DNA from 3 places in the Macrococcus equipercicus genome. Region 2 is predicted to be linked to each of the others. Evidence: predicted binding sites of a transcription regulator. Region 2 holds the regulator's gene; each other region holds the start of a gene.
What was found. Region 2 encodes Rex, which represses fermentation and respiration genes when NADH is low (regulators of the CRP and FNR family bind a similar motif). Its sites were predicted from a motif close to TTGTGAAATATTTCACAA; they were not measured.
Positions count from the first base shown of each region.

Region 1 (6,789 bases), 360 kb from region 2:
ACCATCATAAGCAGTGACGACATCATAACCTGCCTGCTGTAAATTGTATTGTAATAAAGTAACGATAGACTGCTCATCATCAACTACTAGAACTTTCTGACCCATTATATCCCTCCACAGTATCTGTCCACCCCATTATATATTAATTAGAAAACAAATGACTATCATTTATCAACAAACTTCAAAGGATGGTAACATTTCTTTACATTAAATTTACAATAATAGATGTTAAAATTCATTTTTTTCATCAAAAAACGGACACTCTCTCCAAGGAGAGTGTCCGTTCTGCTATTATAGGTTTTTAATGAGTTCGTCAGCAAACTCTGAACATTTCACTTCTGTCGCACCGTCCATCAGACGTGCAAAGTCATAAGTCACGACTTTAGAAGCAATCGTTTTCTCCATTGATTCAGTGATCAGCTGACCAGCTTCACTCCAGCCTAAATGGTCAAGCAGCAGCACACCGCTTAAAATCACTGACGACGGGTTGACTTTGTCAAGGCCTGCGTATTTAGGCGCAGTGCCATGTGTCGCTTCAAAGATCGCATGACCTGTTTCGTAGTTGATGTTCGCTCCCGGTGCAATGCCGATACCGCCGACCTGTGCTGCCAGTGCATCAGAAATATAGTCACCGTTCAAGTTCATTGTTGCGACGACATCAAATTCAGCCGGACGTGTCAAGATCTGCTGCAGGAAGATATCAGCGATAGAATCTTTCACTAACAGTTTGCCGCTGTTTACTGCATCTTCCTGTGCTTTATCAGCCGATTCCTTGCCGTCTGACTCAACCAACTTATCATATTGTGCCCATGTGAACACTTTATCACCGAATTCACGTTCAGCCAGGTCATAACCCCATTGTTTGAAGGCACCTTCCGTGAACTTCATGATGTTCCCTTTATGGACAAGCGTCAGTGACTTGCGACCCTGCTCAAGCGCATAGTTGATCGCCGCACGGACTAAGCGTTCAGTTCCTTCTTTAGAAACCGGCTTAATACCGATACCTGACGTTTCAGGGAAGCGGATATTTTTTGCGCCCATTTCGTTCTGCAGGAATTCGATGACTTTCTTCACGTCATCTGAACCTTCCTTATATTCAATGCCTGCATAAATATCTTCAGTGTTCTCACGGAAAATCACCATGTCTGTATCTTCAGGACGTTTCACTGGTGAAGGCACGCCTTCAAAGTAACGCACTGGACGCAGGCAGACGAATAAATCTAATTCCTGACGTAAGGCAACGTTCAGTGAACGGATACCGCCGCCGATTGGTGTTGTCAGCGGGCCTTTAATCGCGATCAAGTACTCATCGATTGTATCTAGAGTTTCCTGCGGCAGCCATTCGCCTGTTTCATCGAATGCTTTCTGGCCGGCAAGGACTTCTTTCCATTCAATTTTCTTTTCGCCGTTATAAGCTTTTTCAACTGCACCGTCAAGTACTCGTACTGCTGCTTTCCAGATGTCAGGACCTGTACCGTCACCGATGATGAATGGTACGACCGGATTGTTTGGTACGTTAAGTGCACCGTTAGAATTAGTAATTTTCTCTCCCATGATAAACCTCCGTATAATAATTGATAGTGGTAAAACGTGATGTCTTACTGCTGATTAACGTTCAGACACTGGAACATATTTGCGGTGAACATCGCCGACATATTCGGCACGCGGACGGATGATGCGGTTATCCGCATACTGTTCAAGAATGTGTGCGATCCAGCCCGACACACGAGAAACAGCAAAGATCGGTGTGAACAAGTCATGCTCGATATTCATTGAATGGTAAACAGTCGCAGAATAGAAGTCGACGTTTGGCAGCAGACCTTTTTTCTCCTTAAGAATTTCAGCGATTCTGACAGAAATCTCGAACAGCTCTTTTTGGCCTGTTTCATCTGTAATTTTGCGTGACATTTCTTTCAAGTACTTGGCACGCGGGTCACCATTTTTATATACACGGTGGCCGAAGCCCATAATTTTCTCTTTATTGTCAATTTTCTTCTGGATATACTCATCCGTTTTATCAAGAGTACCGATTTCAGTCAGCATCTTCATGACCTGCTCGTTCGCTCCGCCGTGAAGCGGCCCTTTTAACGCGCCTGCTGCTGCAGTGACACCGGAATACATATCTGATAACGTAGACACGGCTACACGGGCAGTGAACGTCGACGCATTCAGTTCGTGGTCCGCGTGCAGGATCAATGCTTTATTGAATCCTTCTTCCTGTAATGGTGTCGGTTCTTCGCCGAATAACATATAGAGGAAGTTCGCTGCATAGCTTAAATCTTTCTTCGGCTTGACGACTTCTTTACCTTGACGGACACGGGCAAACGCTGCGACAAGTGATGCAACTTTAGCCTGTATACGAATCGCTTTATTTAAATGAGCCGCTTCATTGAACTCTTCAGCACGCGGATCGAAATGCGCTAAATAGCTGAGTGATGTACGAAGGCCGGTCATCGGATGAATCTGATCGGTTGCGTAATCTTCAAAATGACTGTACATTCTTGGGTTCAGCACCATATTATCGAACAGCTGATCTTTCAGATTCTGCAGCTCTCCAGCAGTCGGCAGTCTAAAGTGCCATAACAGAAAGATGACCTCTTCGAATGATGCATTTTCAGTTAAATCGTCAATTTCATAGCCTGCATAAGTTAGCTGATCATCAACGATTGAACTTACTTTAGTTTGAGTGGCAACAATTCCCTCTAACCCTTTTGTTAATTCTGACATATCTTAACCCCTCTTTACTATGTTTTATAGTAGAAATGCCAAACTGTAACGGCTTTCACAGTTTCATTATAGCTAATTTCCACCTTTTTGTGAATGAATTCATACATTTAATATTCATTATGATATATGATAAGTTTTACTTATGATGTATTTATTATGATGCAATTATGGGAGATAATCATGCATATACATTAAATCTTTCTTATTTTAATAAATAGTTTGAATTTTTATATAGTTAATATCATAATAAGTTTAGTCTAACAATGAAAAGAGGATTAAAATGAAAGAAAATCAACCATTAGAACATGAGCATAATGATTTACAGCGAACTTTGTCCAATCGACATATTCAGTTAATTGCAATCGGCGGCGCCATCGGGACTGGATTATTTCTCGGTGCCGGAAAGACCATCCATCTGGCCGGCCCATCTATATTATTGACTTATGCAATTATCGGCCTGTTTTTATTTCTGTTCATGCGCGCGCTCGGAGAAATGCTGCTCTCCAATACTAATTACCACTCTTTCACAGATATCGCCAAAGATTACTTAGGTGACTTTGCAGGTTATGTGACCGGCTGGACTTACTGGTTCTGCTGGATTGTGACAGGTATGGCTGAAGTGACCGCGGTCGCTCAGTACATCAATTTCTGGTGGCCGGATTTTCCGACATGGATCTCCGCGCTGATTACAATTGTCGTTCTCTCCGTACTCAACTTGCTGACCGCTAAAATGTTCGGTGAGCTCGAGTTCTGGTTTGCCATCATTAAAGTCGTCACAATTGTGGCTTTAATCGTTGTCGGCATTGTGCTGATCATCATTAGATTTAAAACGCCATTCGGCCATGCTTCCTTATCCAATATATGGTCACACGGCGGTTTCTTCCCGAACGGCATTAAAGGATTCCTGCTCAGCTTCCAGATGGCAGTCTTCAGCTTCGTCGGTATCGAACTGATCGGTGTGACAGCAGGTGAGACGCAGGATCCTCACAAGACGATTCCAAAAGCAATCAACAATGTACCGATTCGTATTCTACTGTTCTATATCGGTGCGTTAGCTGTGATCATATCAATCACACCGTGGAATAGCATTGATCCGCAGCTCAGCCCGTTCGTTGAATTATTCAAGCTGATCGGTATCGTCTTTGCGGCAAGTCTGATCAACTTCGTTGTTATTACGTCTGCATCGTCATCATGTAACAGCGGTATTTTCTCAAACAGCCGTATGCTGTTCGGACTGAGCAAAAATTACTCTAAAGATACAGGTTTCTTTGAAAAGACAAATAAGCAGGGTGTTCCTGCCAACGCTGTTATCTTCTCAAGTGCACTGCTGTTAATTTCAGTGCTGCTGAATTATTTCATTCCGAATGCATCACAAGTGTTCACACTTGTCACTACACTATCAACTGTGTTTTTCATCGTTGTCTGGTCACTGATCATCATTTCCTACATGGTGTATTTAAAACGCAATCCTGAGAAGCATACAGCTTCTAAGTTCAAGATGCCGGGCGGAATGTTCTCAGCAGTCATCATACTGCTTTTCTTCGTCTTTGTATTCGCACTGCTCTTCCTGGCACCTGATACAAGAGTTGCCTTATATTGGACACCATTATGGTTTGTTATTCTGTTCATCATGTACCGTGTGCAGACGCGCAGAAGCCACTAATTATTAAACATAAAAAATGAGCCGCATATGATGCGGCTCATTTTTTGCTATACTTTTGCGTGACCGGCATACACTTTGTTATGTGCCGCATCGACTGTGACTAATGTATCGTTATCCAGCCTGCTGAAAATATTGTCTACACCTACGATAGTTGGTTTACCTAATGTCAGACCGACGACTGCGGCATGACTTGTCAATCCACCTTCTTCTGTGACGATTGCCAGTGCCTGTTCGATATAAGGCACCATATCAGCGTCTGTAGACTGTGTGACGATGATAGCAGATGATAAGTCTTTACCTTCTAGTTCATCCGCTTCTTTAACAGCAACGACACGACCGACTGCTGAATTACGACCGATACCTTGTCCAGTTGCCAGTTCATCGCCCACAAGCTGAATCTGCATTAAGTTTGTCGTACCTGCTTCGCCGGTCGGAACGCCGGCAGTAATGATGATCAAGTCACCATTGTCAACTGTCCCTGTTTCAATCGCAGCTTCTGCCGCACCGTTCAGCAATTGATCAGTCGTTTTTCTACCTTCTTTCACTAACGGCAGTACGCCCCAGACAAGCGTCATATGTCTCGCTGTCTCTTCATAAGGTGTCACTGCAACGATATGGGCATGAGGACGGTATTTAGAGATAGTAGTCGCTGTATGCCCGCTTTCTGTTGCTGCGACTATCGTCTGCACATTCAAGTTGAGTGCCGTATGAGCAACAGACACACCGATTGCGTTGACCATCGTTGTTTCTGTCATTTTAGTGCGGTCGCTCAGCAGTTTCTTGTAATCCTGTGCTTCTTCTGCCGCATACGCGATATTGTGCATTGTGCGGACAGATTCCACCGGATAAAGCCCTGCTGCTGTCTCCCCGGACAGCATGACAGCGTCAGAACCGTCATAGATGGCATTCGCAACGTCACTTGCTTCCGCTCTTGTACAACGCGGATTACGCTGCATAGAATCAAGCATCTGTGTTGCTGTAATGACCGGCTTACCTAATGCATTACATTTTCTGATTAAGTCTTTTTGCACTAACGGCACTTTTTCTGCCGGGATTTCGACACCCATATCCCCGCGCGCTACCATCAGACCATCTGATACAACAAGAATTTGGTCGATATTTTCTATGCCTTCTTCATTCTCAATCTTCGGAATGATGTGGATGAAGTCACATTGACGTTCTTCTAGAATCTTTCTGATTTCAAGCACGTCTGATGCCCGTCTGACAAATGATGCCGCAATGAAGTCGACTTTCTGTTCAATACCGAATTTAATATCTTCAGCATCTTTATCAGTGATTCCCGGCAGATTGACTTTAACGCCCGGTACATTGACACCTTTTTTGTTTTTCAGTTCACCGGCATTGATGACATCACAGATGATTTTCCCTTCATCGTGGTTGATTGCTTTCACATTAAGTTCAATCAGCCCATCGTCAAGAAGAATAGTGGAGCCGACATGAACATCATCAATCAGCTGGCTGTATGTCACAGAGAATTCTTCCGGCGTTCCTGTCACTTCAGACATATTGACCGCTACAGTGGAGCCTTTTGTCAGTTCGATTCTACCGTTCTCCATATTATGTGTACGGATTTCAGGTCCTTTAGTATCGAGCAGAATAGCTACTGTCTTATTCAGTTTATGTGCTGCTTGCCGGATATTGGCAATCCGTGCTGCATGTTCTTCGTGGCTGCCGTGTGAGAAGTTCAAACGCGCTACATTCATTCCTGCTTCGATCAGCTGTTCCAGCATTTCCGGTGCTTCTGAAGCAGGTCCTATCGTACATACGATCTTAGTTTTTCTCATGGGTCATGAGCCTCCGTCAATTAGTTATTTTAATGATGCTGCATATTTAAATCGAAAGTTCATTCGTCAGTCGATACATTCTTTCGTCAAGGACGTGCTGCGTGGAGAAAATATCTTCGAATTTCGTCTTAGTCAGCTTGTTGTTCTGAATGCCGACTGCAAGTCCGGATTCACCTGCCATCAGCAGTTCGACAGCGTAAGCGCCTAAGCGTGATGCCAGTACGCGGTCCACGCCTGATGGTGAGCCGCCGCGCTGCATATGACCCAGCACAGAGACACGTGTATCAACATTGATATACTTCTTGAGCTGGTCAGCACACTCCTCTCCAGTCATCACGCCTTCAGCGACGATGATGATGGAATGTTTCTTGCCGCGTTCAATCCCCTGCTGGATTTTGTCAGCGACTTCCTTGATATCTTTCTTATGCTCAGGAACAAGCACAGTCTCAGCACCGCCTGCCAGCGCAGACCAGAGCGCGAGATCACCTGCGTCGCGTCCCATCACTTCAACGATGAACGTCCGCTCATGACTTGACGCCGTATCACGGATTTTATCGATAGCATCGATGATCGTATTAAGTGCCGTATCAAAGC
Region 1 covers NZ_CP073809.1:1,471,050-1,477,838, forward strand. Annotated here, with positions in the region: gene KFV11_RS07645 (response regulator transcription factor) at 1-105, opposite strand, end outside; gene icd (NADP-dependent isocitrate dehydrogenase) at 292-1,554, opposite strand; gene KFV11_RS07655 (citrate synthase) at 1,609-2,727, opposite strand; gene KFV11_RS07660 (amino acid permease) at 3,008-4,390, shown strand; gene pyk (pyruvate kinase) at 4,438-6,195, opposite strand; gene pfkA (6-phosphofructokinase) at 6,242-6,789, opposite strand, start outside.
Region 1: the regulator Rex is predicted to act here: its motif matches at 2,815-2,832, upstream of KFV11_RS07655 (citrate synthase).

Region 2 (6,789 bases):
TACAGGTATTTACCGCTATAAAGGTGTGACTATTGAAACGATTAAAGAAGACAGCTATATGACGATTGCTGAGCTGAATGGCTACTTGAAAGACCAGCATCTGCCGTATTTATTCGTCGGTATGGATGCTGTGAAGCTTGAGCAGCAGTTAAAAGGACCTGTCTTCTACTGCATTCCGCGGAGTGTGGAAATGCGCCGGTTGATTGGTGATGCAGTCGACGTTCATACATTTGAGCCGACTTACTTAAGAATATCGGAGGCTGAACGCAATTGGCTGAACAACCAGGGTTAACCATCAGAAAAATGACAGTTGGCGATGTCCCGGCAGTCTATGACATAGAACAGCAGAGCTTCCCGTCCGGTTCATGGACGATGGATGCATTTTACCATGAGCTTGAAAAAAATGAATTCGGTCATTATTTTGTTATGACATTAGACGACCAGGTGATCGGTTACCTTGGCCTCTGGATTGTCATTGACCAGGCACAGATTACGACAGTCGCTATAGCTGAGACGCTTCGAGGCTGTGGTTATGGTCAGCTGCTCCTTGAGTATGTCATGAACTACGCGCGGATGACGTGTGAGATGATGAGTCTTGAAGTGCGTGAGGAAAACGCTGCGGCAAGACATGTCTATGAAAAACTAGGATTTTCGTACGGCGGCCTGAGACGTGATTACTATGGTCCCGGCCAGGATGCGAAAGTGATGTGGGTGAGGTTAAAAAATGAATGATATAACAATTCTTGCAGTGGAAACGAGCTGTGATGAGACAGCAGTTAGTATCGTCAGAAACGGCCGTGATGTGCTCAGTAACAGTGTGAACAGTCAGATAGAGTCACATCAACGATTCGGTGGTGTTGTACCTGAAGTAGCAAGCCGTCATCATGTCGAGAACATTACAATGGTGATTGAAGATGCCTTGAAAGAAGCACAATTGACGATGGAGGAGATTGATGCAGTCGCTGTCACGGAAGGGCCCGGCCTGATCGGTGCCCTGCTTGTCGGCATCAACGCAGCGAAAGCTCTAGCCATCAGCCATAACAAGCCGCTTATTCCTGTACATCATATCGCCGGCCATATTTATGCCAATCATATCGTAGCACCGCTGAAGTTCCCGCTGCTTGCCCTTATTGTGTCAGGCGGTCATACGGAGCTTGTCGTGATGCGTGACCACTTAAACTTTGAAGTGATCGGCGAGACACGTGACGATGCAGTCGGAGAAGCTTACGATAAAGTGGCGCGGACGATCGACCTGCCGTATCCAGGCGGTCCTCTTGTCGATCGCTTAGCGGCAGAGGGAAAAGACACATTAAACTTCCCGAGACCCGTGCTGGAAGGTTATGATTTTAGTTTCAGCGGCCTGAAGAGTGCTGTCATTAATACGCTGCATAACAAAAAGCAGAAAGGTGAAACAGTGAAGCCTGAAGACGTGGCAGCAAGCTTCCAGGCAAGTGTGGTCGACGTGCTGAGCAAAAAGACATTTGAGGCACTTGAAGCTTATGATATTAAAGAACTGATTGTCTGCGGCGGCGTGGCAGCGAACAGTGGACTTAGGAAGCGATTAACAGCAGAAGCAGCAGCGCATCATGTTGAGCTTCATATTCCGCCGCTGAACTTATGTACGGATAATGCAGCCATGATCGGTGCCGCCGCTTATTTCCTATACCGGCAGCAGCATTTTGCAGATTACAGCCTGAACGGCAGAAGTTCACTTGATTTATAAGGCCAGGAATTAATTTTCTGGTCTTTTTTAGTATAAATTCTGGTGATTGAGTCAAATAGAACATACGTACCTGTACACAAGTTGTTAACATATTGTGGATAACTTTTAAAGGAATAACTATTTTACACGAAAGGATACGTATGAAATTTTCAGATTTCTGTGGATAACTAGAATAACTTTGTGGATGGCTGACAATATCGCATCTTTCCTGTGAATAACTTTGTGCACAAAAAAAGAACCGGCAATTACTCCGATTCTTCAAGCAGTGCTTCAAGTTCTGCCCACTGTTCTATCGCTTCTTCAAGAGTGGACTGGGCTGCGACCAGCTGCTGATGAAGTTCGTAGCTCCGCTGGCTGTCATTGAACACTTCCGGCAGCGTCAGCGTATGCTCAATGTCTGCAATGAGCGTTTCCTGGGACGCCACTGTTTCCTCCAGCTGCTGGAGAGCGCGCTCCATTTTGCGGCGTTCTTTCCGTGCCTGCTTGTTGTCTTCATAGCTTGATGTTTTCGGTGCAGCAGCCTGCTCTTGCTGGTCATATGCTTCATGAGCGGCACGTTCTTCTTCTTTCTCGATGAAATAAGTGTAATCCCCGAGGAATAATGCAGCGCCTTCAGCAGTGACATTGAGTACTTTCGTTGCGATACGGTTGATGAAGTACCGGTCGTGAGAGACAAACAGCACAGTGCCCGGGTAGTGAATCAATGCTTCTTCAAGTATTTCCTTGGCAGCGATATCCAGGTGGTTGGTCGGCTCATCGAGTATGAGGACATTGTTGTTCTCAAGACTCAGCTTCGCCAGCTGCAGCCGTGCTTTTTCGCCCCCGGATAAGTCGTTGATCGCTTTCTTCACATCGTCCTGCACAAACAGAAAGCGGCCGAGCACCGCACGGACATCTTTCTCCGGCATCGTCGGATAATACTGCCACAGTTCTTCCAGCACTGTGTTCGATGAACTGAACTCGGCCTGCTTCTGATCATAATAACCGATAGTGACGTTCGCACCGTATTTAATATGGCCGCTGATGGCCGGCAGCCGCTTCGCGATTGTCTTGATCAATGTCGTCTTGCCGATACCGTTCGGTCCGATGACAGCGATCGCGTCCTGTTTCTTGACGTCGAATGAAATCGGGGCTGTAATCGGTGTCTCATAGCCGACTTCCAGCTGCTCCGCGCTCAGCACATCATTGCCTGATTCACGGTCAATGTTGAAGTTCAAGTTGACGGAATGGTCATCGAGCTTCGGCGCTTCGATGCGTACCATCTTCTCCAGAACTTTCCGGCGGCTCTTCGCCATCCCTGATGTTGACGCACGTGTGATGTTCTTCTGGACGAATGTCTCCAGACGTTCAATCTCTGCCTGCTGCCGCTCATATTCTGCAGTCATCTTATCGTAGAATGCATCGCGTTCGATAATGAACTGCGAATAGTTGCCGACATATTTTGTGACACGTCCAAGTGCCACATCATAGACCGTCCCGACGACTTTATCGAGAAAGTAGCGGTCATGTGAAATCAGAATGATGGCGCCTTTATAAGTGAGCAAGTAGTTTTCGAGCCACGCCGTTGTCTCCATGTCCAGATGGTTCGTCGGTTCATCGAGCAGCAGAAGGTCTGGTTCCTGCAGCAGCATCTCAGCGAGTGCAAGACGCGTCTTCTGGCCGCCTGAGAAGTTATCAATCTTCTGATTGAAGTCTTCTTCTCTGAAATTCAGACCGGTCAGGACGGTCTTGATTTTATGGTCGTATTTATAGCCGTCCTCTGCTTCGAAAGCCGCCTGCAGCTTCTCATAGTCAGTGAGCTTCTCCTGATATTCGGCGGAGTCCGCCTTGTCGCTCTCATCACTTAAATATGCGGCTATGTCCTGAAGTTTCCGTTCCATGGCCACTAAGTGCAGAAACGGCTTCATCATCGCGTCATAAACTGTCCCGTCAGCATCAAGTGTCATCTGCTGGGTCAAGTAGCCCATCCGTATATTTTTGGCGAGCATGAGATGACCGCTGTCATAGCTTTCGACGCCTGCCAGAATTTTCATCAATGTTGTTTTGCCGGCACCGTTTCTTCCGACAATAGCCACGCGGTCGTTAGATTTAATTTCAAATTTAACATCGGCAAACAATGTGTCGCCGGAAAATGATTTAGTGAGTTGACTTGCCTGTAAAAGAATCATGATTTCCACCTCTCATCCATTTTACATGAATAACGGATGAGTGGGAATCTGAAAGCGTGTCACATAATTTTCACTTAGTAAACAGGGGCATTACATGGTATAATAAATTGCTGTGAAGTATATCACAATACATTAGAAACTGGGTGATCGGGATGTCGAAAGAAGAGATAAAAATTCCTAAAGCCACCCTGAAACGATTACCGCTTTATTATCGATTCGTGGACACATTGTATAATTCCAATGTCGACCGCGTCTCGTCCAAAGAATTAAGTGAAGGCCTGCAGATTGACTCCGCGACCATCAGACGGGATTTCTCATATTTTGGAGAACTCGGCAAGAAAGGGTACGGCTACAATGTAGCGTATCTGCTCAATTTCTTTAAGACGACTCTGCAGCAGGATATGATAACAAAGGTGGCAATCATCGGGGTCGGTAACCTTGGGACTGCCTTAGTGAACTATAACTTTACGGTCAGTGACCGGATGAAGATTGAAGCGGCATTTGATGCAGATCCCGCGGTTATCGGAAAGCATATCGGTAAAATTGAGGTGCAGGACATTGAGCGCTTCGAGCAGATAATCGAAGCGCAGGATATTCAGATTGTCATATTGACAGTGCCCGGCACTGCCGCACAATCATTAGCAAATCGTGTGACAAAATCAGGGATTAAAGGTATATTAAACTTTACACCAGAACGTTTGACCGTACCGAGCGGCGTACACGTCCATCACATTGATTTAGGTATCGAATTACAGTCTTTAATATTCTTTATGAAAAATCATTAGGAGGAAGAAACATGTTCTTAATTACTACATTAGGATTTGCTTCACCAGCGATTCTTGTATTCCTTGGTGTCATTGCCTTGATCATATTTGGTCCTAAGAAATTGCCGGAATTCGGACGCGCGATGGGTTCATCGCTGAAAGAATTCAAAGATGCGACAGACGGCATTATGAAAGACCACGATAAAGACGATAAAGACGATAAAGACGTTCGTAAATAAGTTGAAAACGGCAGCTTGTTGCCGTTTTTTTTATGGGGAGGGAAATACCTCGAATGAGTAAAGACGATTTAACGATAATCGAGCATTTGGAAGAGCTGAGAAAGCGGCTGATGATCATCGCCTACTTCCTTGTCGGTGGTGTAATGGTCGGCTTCTTCTTTGGTAAGCGCGTCACAAAGTTTCTGACGAAGGATGACCTGCCGCCGGAAATCACATTGCACTACTTCAAAGTGACCGATCCTTTGACCATCTATATTACGGTGATTATGCTGATTGCCATCATTATTATTTCGCCGGTCATTCTTTATCAAGTATGGGCCTTTGTCTCGCCCGGCCTGCATCCGAAGGAACGGAAAGTCACATTGAGCTATATTCCAGTCAGCATCATCTTGTTTTTGATTGGTCTGACGTTCAGCTACCTTATTATCTTTCCTTACATGATTCACTTCACGATTGGACTGGCAGCCGATATGGGGGTCAATCAGCTGATCGGTGTCAGGGAATATTTCAATGAGCTGCTGAAATTCACTATTCCTTTCGGCTTCGTCTTCCAGCTGCCGATACTGCTGTTATTCCTGACAAGGCTCGGCATCATCACGCCGGTCATTTTAAAGAAGAACCGGAAATATGCATACTTTGCGCTCATGGTTGTAGCAGCGATTATCGCACCGCCTGACGTCATGACGTATGTGATCTTCGTCCTGCCGATGATTGTCCTGTATGAAGTCAGCATCCAGATCAGCAAAATCGGCTACCGTCAGTATTTGAAGGCGGAGCAGCAGTTACTGCAGGATGAACTCAATAACGATTAAACCATCTCAATCTCGGGATGGTTTTTTTGTGTCTTCATGCTAAAATTAAGTAAACAGTACAGCAGAGGGAAAGAGGCGGATTAAATGGAATGGACGAGAGAGATGCGTTACAGGAAACTGAGCGACGTGCCGGAAGAAGAATATTTGAAGCTGCTTGATGAGACGGACCGTGCGCCGTGGCGTCAGCACTTCCATATTCAGCCGCCGACCGGTCTGCTGAACGATCCGAACGGTTTTGTTTATTATAAGGGCGAGTATCACTTGTTCTATCAGTGGTTTCCGCTCGGTGCCGTGCACGGCGTTAAATACTGGTATCATTTGACGTCACATGATTTAGTCACGTTCAAAGCGCACGGCGCTGCACTCGCACCTGATACTACGTTTGATTCTCATGGTGTCTACAGCGGCTCAGCTATTGTTGTAGATGAGCAGCTGCACGTTGTGTATACCGGTAATCATCGCACTGCGGACTGGGAACGCATCCCTTATCAGCTGGTGGCAGTGCTCACGTCTCAAGATTTTGTGAAGCGCGAACAGCCGATCATTAAAGGGCCTCATACAGGTTACACAGAGCACTTCCGTGACCCGAAAGTATGGTTCGACAACGGCAGTTATTTTGCGGTCATCGGTGCACAGCGGCTGGATCAGACAGGGACTATCGTCGTCTACCGGTCGCCTGACTTTAAAGACTGGGAGTTCGTCTCTGAGCTGAAGACCGATTATACCGACTTCGGTTATATGTGGGAATGCCCCGACTATTTCGAGCTGGATGGCCACGACGTTATACTGTTCTGTCCGCAGGGAGTCGAAGCGGATGGGGAGCAGTACAAAAATATTCATCAGTCCGGCTACCTGCTCGGTACGCTGGACAAAGAGACATTTCAGATGACACATGGTGACTTTATTGAACTGGATCATGGCTTTGATTTTTATGCACCGCAGACGACGCTCGCTGAAGACGGCAGACGTCTGTTGATCGGCTGGATGGGACTGCCGGACACTGCTTATCCGACTGATGCGTACAACTGGGCGAACTGCCTGACGATACCACGTGAGCTGACAGTGGAAGACGGCCGGCTGCGG
Region 2 covers NZ_CP073809.1:1,835,792-1,842,580, reverse strand. Annotated here, with positions in the region: gene tsaB (tRNA (adenosine(37)-N6)-threonylcarbamoyltransferase complex dimerization subunit type 1 TsaB) at 1-292, shown strand, start outside; gene rimI (ribosomal protein S18-alanine N-acetyltransferase) at 304-732, shown strand; gene tsaD (tRNA (adenosine(37)-N6)-threonylcarbamoyltransferase complex transferase subunit TsaD) at 725-1,723, shown strand; gene KFV11_RS09755 (ABC-F family ATP-binding cassette domain-containing protein) at 1,969-3,891, opposite strand; gene KFV11_RS09750 (redox-sensing transcriptional repressor Rex) at 4,044-4,676, shown strand; gene tatA (twin-arginine translocase TatA/TatE family subunit) at 4,688-4,894, shown strand; gene tatC (twin-arginine translocase subunit TatC) at 4,948-5,706, shown strand; gene KFV11_RS09735 (glycoside hydrolase family 32 protein) at 5,791-6,789, shown strand, end outside.

Region 3 (6,789 bases), 1.1 Mb from region 2:
CTGTCTCGTATCGCTAATGGTACACATAGGCAGATCAGCATCATCCCTGATGATACTGTTATCTTCTCTTCTTCACCGATACCGGGCAATATTCGCAGCGTCAACCGGACCATCAACGCGCTCTATAAAGCAGGTGCTGATGTCATCCACGGTAAGCTGTCAAATATTCATACATCGGGTCACGGGTCACAGGAAGAGCAGAAGTTAATGCTGAGACTTATCAAACCGAAGTTTTTCATGCCGATTCACGGTGAATACCGTATGCAGAGTCTTCATGGTAAGCTCGGTATCGATTGCGGCGTTCATCCTGACAATGTGTTCATCCATGAAAACGGTGAAGTGCTGGCACTGACTAGAAATTCCGCGAGAACAGCAGGCCAAGTGCAGTCAGGTGACATACTGGTTGATGGCAGTGGTATCGGTGACATCGGCAACGTCGTCATCAAAGACCGTAAAATATTATCGGAAGATGGTCTGGTGATTGTCGTCGTCAGCATTGACTTTAAAACGAAGCAGCTGCTTGCAGGACCTGACATCATCTCACGTGGATTTGTCTATATGCGTGAATCCGGTCATTTAATCTACGATGCACAGCGCCGCTTGAAGCGCGTCGTCATCGAAAAGCTGAACAGCACTGAAGCAGTCGAATGGCATCATATTAAAAATGCCATCGCAGAAGAACTATCACCTTATCTTTATGAGAAGACAGAACGTAAACCAATGATTCTGCCGATGATTATGGATGTTAAACAATAATAAACAGCCCTCCCTGAGTACTCAGGGAGGGCTGTTTATTATAAGAATGCTTGATAATCAGTCTTAATCGTTCGCTATTTTTTTCTCAAAGCGGTTCAGATCGTTATCGTGACCAATGACAATCAGTATATCACCGCGTTCAATCACTTCATACGGATCCGGTGATACGAGTATTTCCTTGCCTCGTTTCACGGCGATAATATTCAGTCCATAGTTGGCCCGGACATCCAGGTCTAAAATCGTATTGCCCTGTAACGTTTCCCCTGCCCGTATTTCCACGATGGAATACTGGTCAGAAAGCTCCAGGTAATCGAGCACCGAAGCACTCGCAAGGTTATGCGCGATACGTCTGCCCATATCTCGTTCCGGATGAACGACAGTATCTGCGCCAATTTTATTGAGCACTTTGGCATGATAATCATTCTGAGCTTTCGTCGTGACTGTCTTGACTCCTAAATCCTTAAGAATCAATGTCGTCAAAATACTCGCCTGAATATTATCACCGATAGCAACGATGACATGATCGAAGTTCCGGATGCCGAGACTTTTAAGCACCGCTTCGTCTGTTGTATCAGCGATGACCGCGTGCGTTGCGATATCTGCGTATTCATTAACCCGCGCCTCGTCGTTGTCAATCGCCATGACGTCGACCCCTAAAGCGTTTAACTCACGAACAATACTTCCCCCAAATCGACCGAGGCCGATCACTACAAACTCTTTCTCCATATGAACCTCCGTTACTTCTTGTTACCTTTGACATAATCTGCGTCAAAGATAAATAATCTTAATAATAATAGTAATGAAGGAACAAGTAAAAGTAAACCTAAAATAAATACGATGACAAGTGCAATGGCCATGTTATCGTTGACGACTGCTTTATTGATATTGACATATGGATATAAAATGTAAGGAAGTTTGCTTAATCCATAGCCGAAGAATGCGAGTGCGAACTGGATCATAATCATGATAAACGCCACTCCATGATTTCTTTTCAGCAGTATCAGAATGAGTGCTGCCAGAAAGAAGACGATACTCAGTGCAAACAGCCACCAGTAATGCGTGAGTGCTGTGTTAAAGTGCTGTGCATTATGCTGCCGGAGACTCAAGAAGACAAACTGGCAAATAATAAGCATCGGGCCCGCCCATATTAAAAACCACTGGCGCATCAGCCGGTAAGCTGCCGTGTCCCCTGCTTTATGCGCATAATACGTTAAAAATCCTGACGAAATATACAGCACAGAGATGATGGCAAGAAAAACAACGGCCCATGAATACGGACTCATCAACAGTTCCAGCCAGTTGAGCATGACTCCTTTATCCGTCTTCTCAATAAAACCACCTTCTGAAATCGTTAAGACGGTTGAGAATGCCGCCGGAATTAACAGTCCTGTCATCCCGTACAGGAAAATCCATGCGAACTTGGAATCTTTGCCGTATGTTTCAAAAGCATAGAAGCCGCCACGGATAGCCAGCAGAATGAGCGCCACTGTTCCTGGAATCAACAACGTTGAACCGAAGTAGTAAGCCGTATCCGGGAAAAAGCCGACGATTCCTACAAAGAAGAATACGAGGAAGACGTTCGTCACTTCCCATACCGGATTAAGGTACCTTGACACTAGACTGCTGATCATATGGTCCTGCTTTGTAATCTTTGCATACAGCATGAAAAATCCTGCGCCGAAGTCAATAGCTCCGATAATAATATAACCGTACAGGAAGGTCCATAACACAGTAATACCAATATGCTGATAATCCATATTTATTCCCCTCCCACAAATGCTTGATTCTGTTTAACATCAAACTCAGCAGGCTTGTCCCGGAACATTCTGATCAGAACATAGGCGCAAGAGAAACCTAGAATAGCGTACAGCATGGCAAAAGCGACGAGGACAAGTGACAGACCGTCTGCCTGTGTTGCCCCTTGAACCACTTTTAAATAGCCTCTCAGGAGCCATGGCTGTCTGCCCATCTCTGCAAGGAACCAGCCGAATTCAATTGACAGCATACACATCGGCCCGGTCAGTGCAATCATGTAAAGCATAAACGGATGCTCGGTGATAGCCGGCTTGAACTTTCTGAGCACTAAATACACGATTGAAATAGTGAATGCAAACATACCGAAGAATACCATTAAATCAAAGAAATAGTGAATGATGAGCGGCGGGCGTTCATCTTTAGGAATATCATCCAGCCCTGTTACTTTAGTATTGAAGTTATTATCAGCCAGGAAGCTCAGGACACCTGGAACTTTGACAGCGCCTTTTACTTCCTGGGTTTTAGGATCTAAAATACCAAACAGTACAAGGTCCGCCTGTCTTTCAGTTTTGAAATGCCATTCCATAGCTGCCAATTTTTCAGGCTGTTCATTATGCAGAAACTTAGCAGACATATCCCCTGCAATAATTGTCAGCAAGCCGAACAACAGACCGACAGTGATCGTGATTTTCAGGCCGTGGGTATGATAATCTCTATCCTGTGGAAACTTGTTGCGCAAAATTTTCACGGCCGCGATACTTGCCAGCATAAATGCTATCGTCATACCGCCGGTTGCTACGACATGGAACGCACGCACAAAAAATGACGGGTTAAGCATAGCCGCTATCGGATCGACACCGGTCATTTTTCCGTGCACAATCTTAAAGCCTTGTGGTGTATTCATAAATGAGTTCACACTCGTAATGAACAAGGCACTCATGGTTGAACCGATGATGATCGGAAAGTTAATGAGCCAGTGAAGCCATTTGTTTTTGAATCTATCCCATGTGTAAAGATAAATACTCAGGAATATCGCTTCAAAGAAGAAGGCGAATGTTTCCATAAACAGCGGCAGGGCGATCACCTGGCCGCCAAGCTTCATAAATGTCGGCCATAATAAGGATAATAACAGACCGATAATCGTCCCGGTCACGACGCCGACTGCCACCGTAATAGTGAAGCCTTTTGCCCAGCGTTTCGCCATCGCGATATGACGCGGGTCTTTCTTATAGAGACCGAGTCCCTCAGCAATCATAAACATGACCGGCAGAGCGACACCGATTGTTGCAAATATAATATGAAACGCAAGTGTCATAGCAGTAAGCAGACGACTTAGTACAACTGCATCCATCGATTTCCTCCTTATTGTGATTTTTATCACAAATTGATATATTTCTATTATAGCTAATTTCCATCCATAATTCTATTTATAAACTTGAAATAAATGTGACAATATATTGATTGATCATCTTTATTGTATTCTTCATCTATTAAAGCTATATTGATACTATTCTTAAGAAGGAGAACGACCAATGAATATTACCATCTATACACAGAACCAATGCCCTCCTTGCGCATTCATAAAACGTTATTTGGCAGAAAAATCTATTCCTTACACGGAAAAGAATATCAGAAACCCCCGTTACCGCCGGGAGATGATGGATTACGACGCGTTCAGCACACCTCTTATCATCATGGGTGACGAAGTCATCCGCACAGTGGATATAGCACGTATCGAAGCGCGGCTGCAGGAGGTGCAGCATGATTGAGCTTGCCATACGGACTTTATTAAAACTTAAGCCCCGCTTCCTCTATGCCAGGGCTGATGATGTTAAAGTCAAGACTTATAGAATACCGCTGCTGCACAACCAGCATGCACGGCCGTTTCGAATCGTTCATATTTCCGACCTTCATATCGGTTTTAATTATACATATGAGGATTTAATCGAGCATATTAATAAAGTGAACACGCTTCGCCCGGACATCGTCATGATTACCGGCGACCTGTTTGACCGGATCGATCGCTATAAAGGAAAACCTCAAGCTTTCTCGCCGCTGCTCCGGACCATTCAGGCACCATCCGGCGTTTATTTTTCTTACGGCAACCACGACCAGCGCAGCAGCCGGACCCATAAAATACAGCAGGTCATCGAAGACAGCGGCATTCACCTGATGAATAATTTCGGCCGGACCATTGACTATGATGGAGAAGCCATCTATATTAGCGGCATTGATGACGTGTTAAACAGTAAAGGCAATGTCACACAGGCGCTGAAAAACAGGACCGACTCCCACGATTTCACTATTATGATGGTTCATGAGCCTGATTTTGCTGATTACGTCAAACGCTTTGACGTCGATCTACAGCTGTCGGGACACACGCACGGTGGTCAGATCAGACTACCACTGCTGGGCGCCCCTATCCTGCCGGCACTGGGAAAAAAATATGTGCGCGGCCTCTATCAGCTGATGCATCATCATCATTCAATGATGCTCCATGTGTCTCCGGGTCTCGGGACAACGCATTTGCCCATCCGTTTTTTCTGCCCGCCAGAGATCACTGTGCTCGAGCTGACAACAAAAGAAGCCGAGTAAACAATTCGTTTACTCGGCTTCTTTTTTATATACGGTTAACCAGTTCCACGACTTCTTCCTGAGTCGCACAATTGATTGCCTGTTCCGCTAATTTTTTCATTTCTGTCTGATTTAAATTCTTAATCTGGCGGCGGGCTTTCAAGATGCTGGTCGCACTCATTGAGAACTCATCCAGACCAAGACCAAGCAGCAACGGAATTGCTGTTGTATCGCCTGCCATCTCACCGCACATACCTGTCCATTTACCTTCTTTATGACTCGCATCGATAACCTGCTTCACTAAGCGCAGAATCGCCGGGTTATAAGGCTGGTACAAATATGAAACGCGTTCTGACATACGGTCAGCTGCCATCGTGTACTGAATTAAATCATTAGTACCGATACTGAAGAAATCGACTTCTTTTGCAAAAATATCAGCCATCGCAGCAGTCGATGGAATTTCCACCATAATGCCGAGTTCAATAGTATCTGATACTTTCACTTTGTCGTCAATCAGCTTCGCCTTTTCTTCTTCCAGAATCGCTTTCGCTTCACGGAACTCGTTGATTGTTGCAATCATCGGGAACATAATGCTTAAGCTGCCATGCGCAGATGCACGCAGCAGTGCACGAAGCTGTGTTCTGAAGATATCCTGCTGGTCCAGACATAAGCGGATCGCACGATAGCCAAGGAACGGGTTCATTTCATGCGGTAAGTTTAAATACGGCAGCTCTTTGTCTCCGCCGATATCAAGCGTACGGACAACGACACGCTTACCTTTCATTTCAGAAAGCACGCGTTTATAAGCTTCGTATTGTTCTTCTTCAGTCGGCATGCTGTCTCTTCCCATATACAGGAATTCTGTACGGTAAAGACCGATACCTTCTGCGCCGTTATTGATTACGCCTTCTAAATCGTTAGGCGTCCCGATGTTCGCAGCAAGTTCCACGTGCAGGCCGTCTTTAGACGTTGTTTTGTCATTGACAAGCTGCTTCAGTTCTTCTTTTTCCTGAATGAAGTTCGCCTGCTTCTGTTTGTAAGCGATGATAGTTGTCTCATCAGGATTAATAAACACTTCACCTGTTGAACCGTCAACAATGACCATATCGCCGTGCTTCACAGCAGCAGTAATGTTTTTAGTCCCTACTACCGCGGGAATTTCGAGAGAGCGGCTCATAATAGCCGAATGGCTTGTCCGGCCACCGATATTAGTCGCAAACCCTTTGACAAATTCTTTGTTCAGCTGCGCCGTATCAGACGGTGTCAGATCATCTGCGATAATGACGACACTTTCATTGATGGTCGTTGGATTCGGCAGTGTCACACCTAATATATGAGCCAGCACACGCTTGGACACATCACGGATGTCAGCCGCACGTTCTCTCATATATTCATTATCCATCGATTCAAAAATCATCACAAAGTTATTCGCTACAGTCATTAATGCCGCTGCTGCATTGGACTGGTTTGTGCGGATATCATCTTCGATCGGCTGAATCAGTTCCGGATCTTCAAGAACGAGCAGATGTGCGTCAAAAATAGCCGCTTTGTCAGGGCCGAGCGCTACTTCTGCATTATTTCTAATTTGAGTCAGCTCAACTTTTGACTGGTTGATAGCCGCCTTAAATTTTGTCACTTCCGTTTCAGGATCAGCAACTGTATCATTAGTGTAGGTTAAGTCTGGTTCAACTAAAAGATAGGCCT
Region 3 covers NZ_CP073809.1:752,920-759,708, reverse strand. Annotated here, with positions in the region: gene rnjA (ribonuclease J1) at 1-756, shown strand, start outside; gene KFV11_RS03930 (potassium channel family protein) at 820-1,482, opposite strand; gene KFV11_RS03925 (cytochrome d ubiquinol oxidase subunit II) at 1,494-2,513, opposite strand; gene KFV11_RS03920 (cytochrome ubiquinol oxidase subunit I) at 2,516-3,862, opposite strand; gene KFV11_RS03915 (glutaredoxin family protein) at 4,044-4,280, shown strand; gene KFV11_RS03910 (metallophosphoesterase) at 4,273-5,106, shown strand; gene ptsP (phosphoenolpyruvate--protein phosphotransferase) at 5,132-6,789, opposite strand, start outside.
Region 3: the regulator Rex is predicted to act here: its motif matches at 3,877-3,894, upstream of KFV11_RS03920 (cytochrome ubiquinol oxidase subunit I).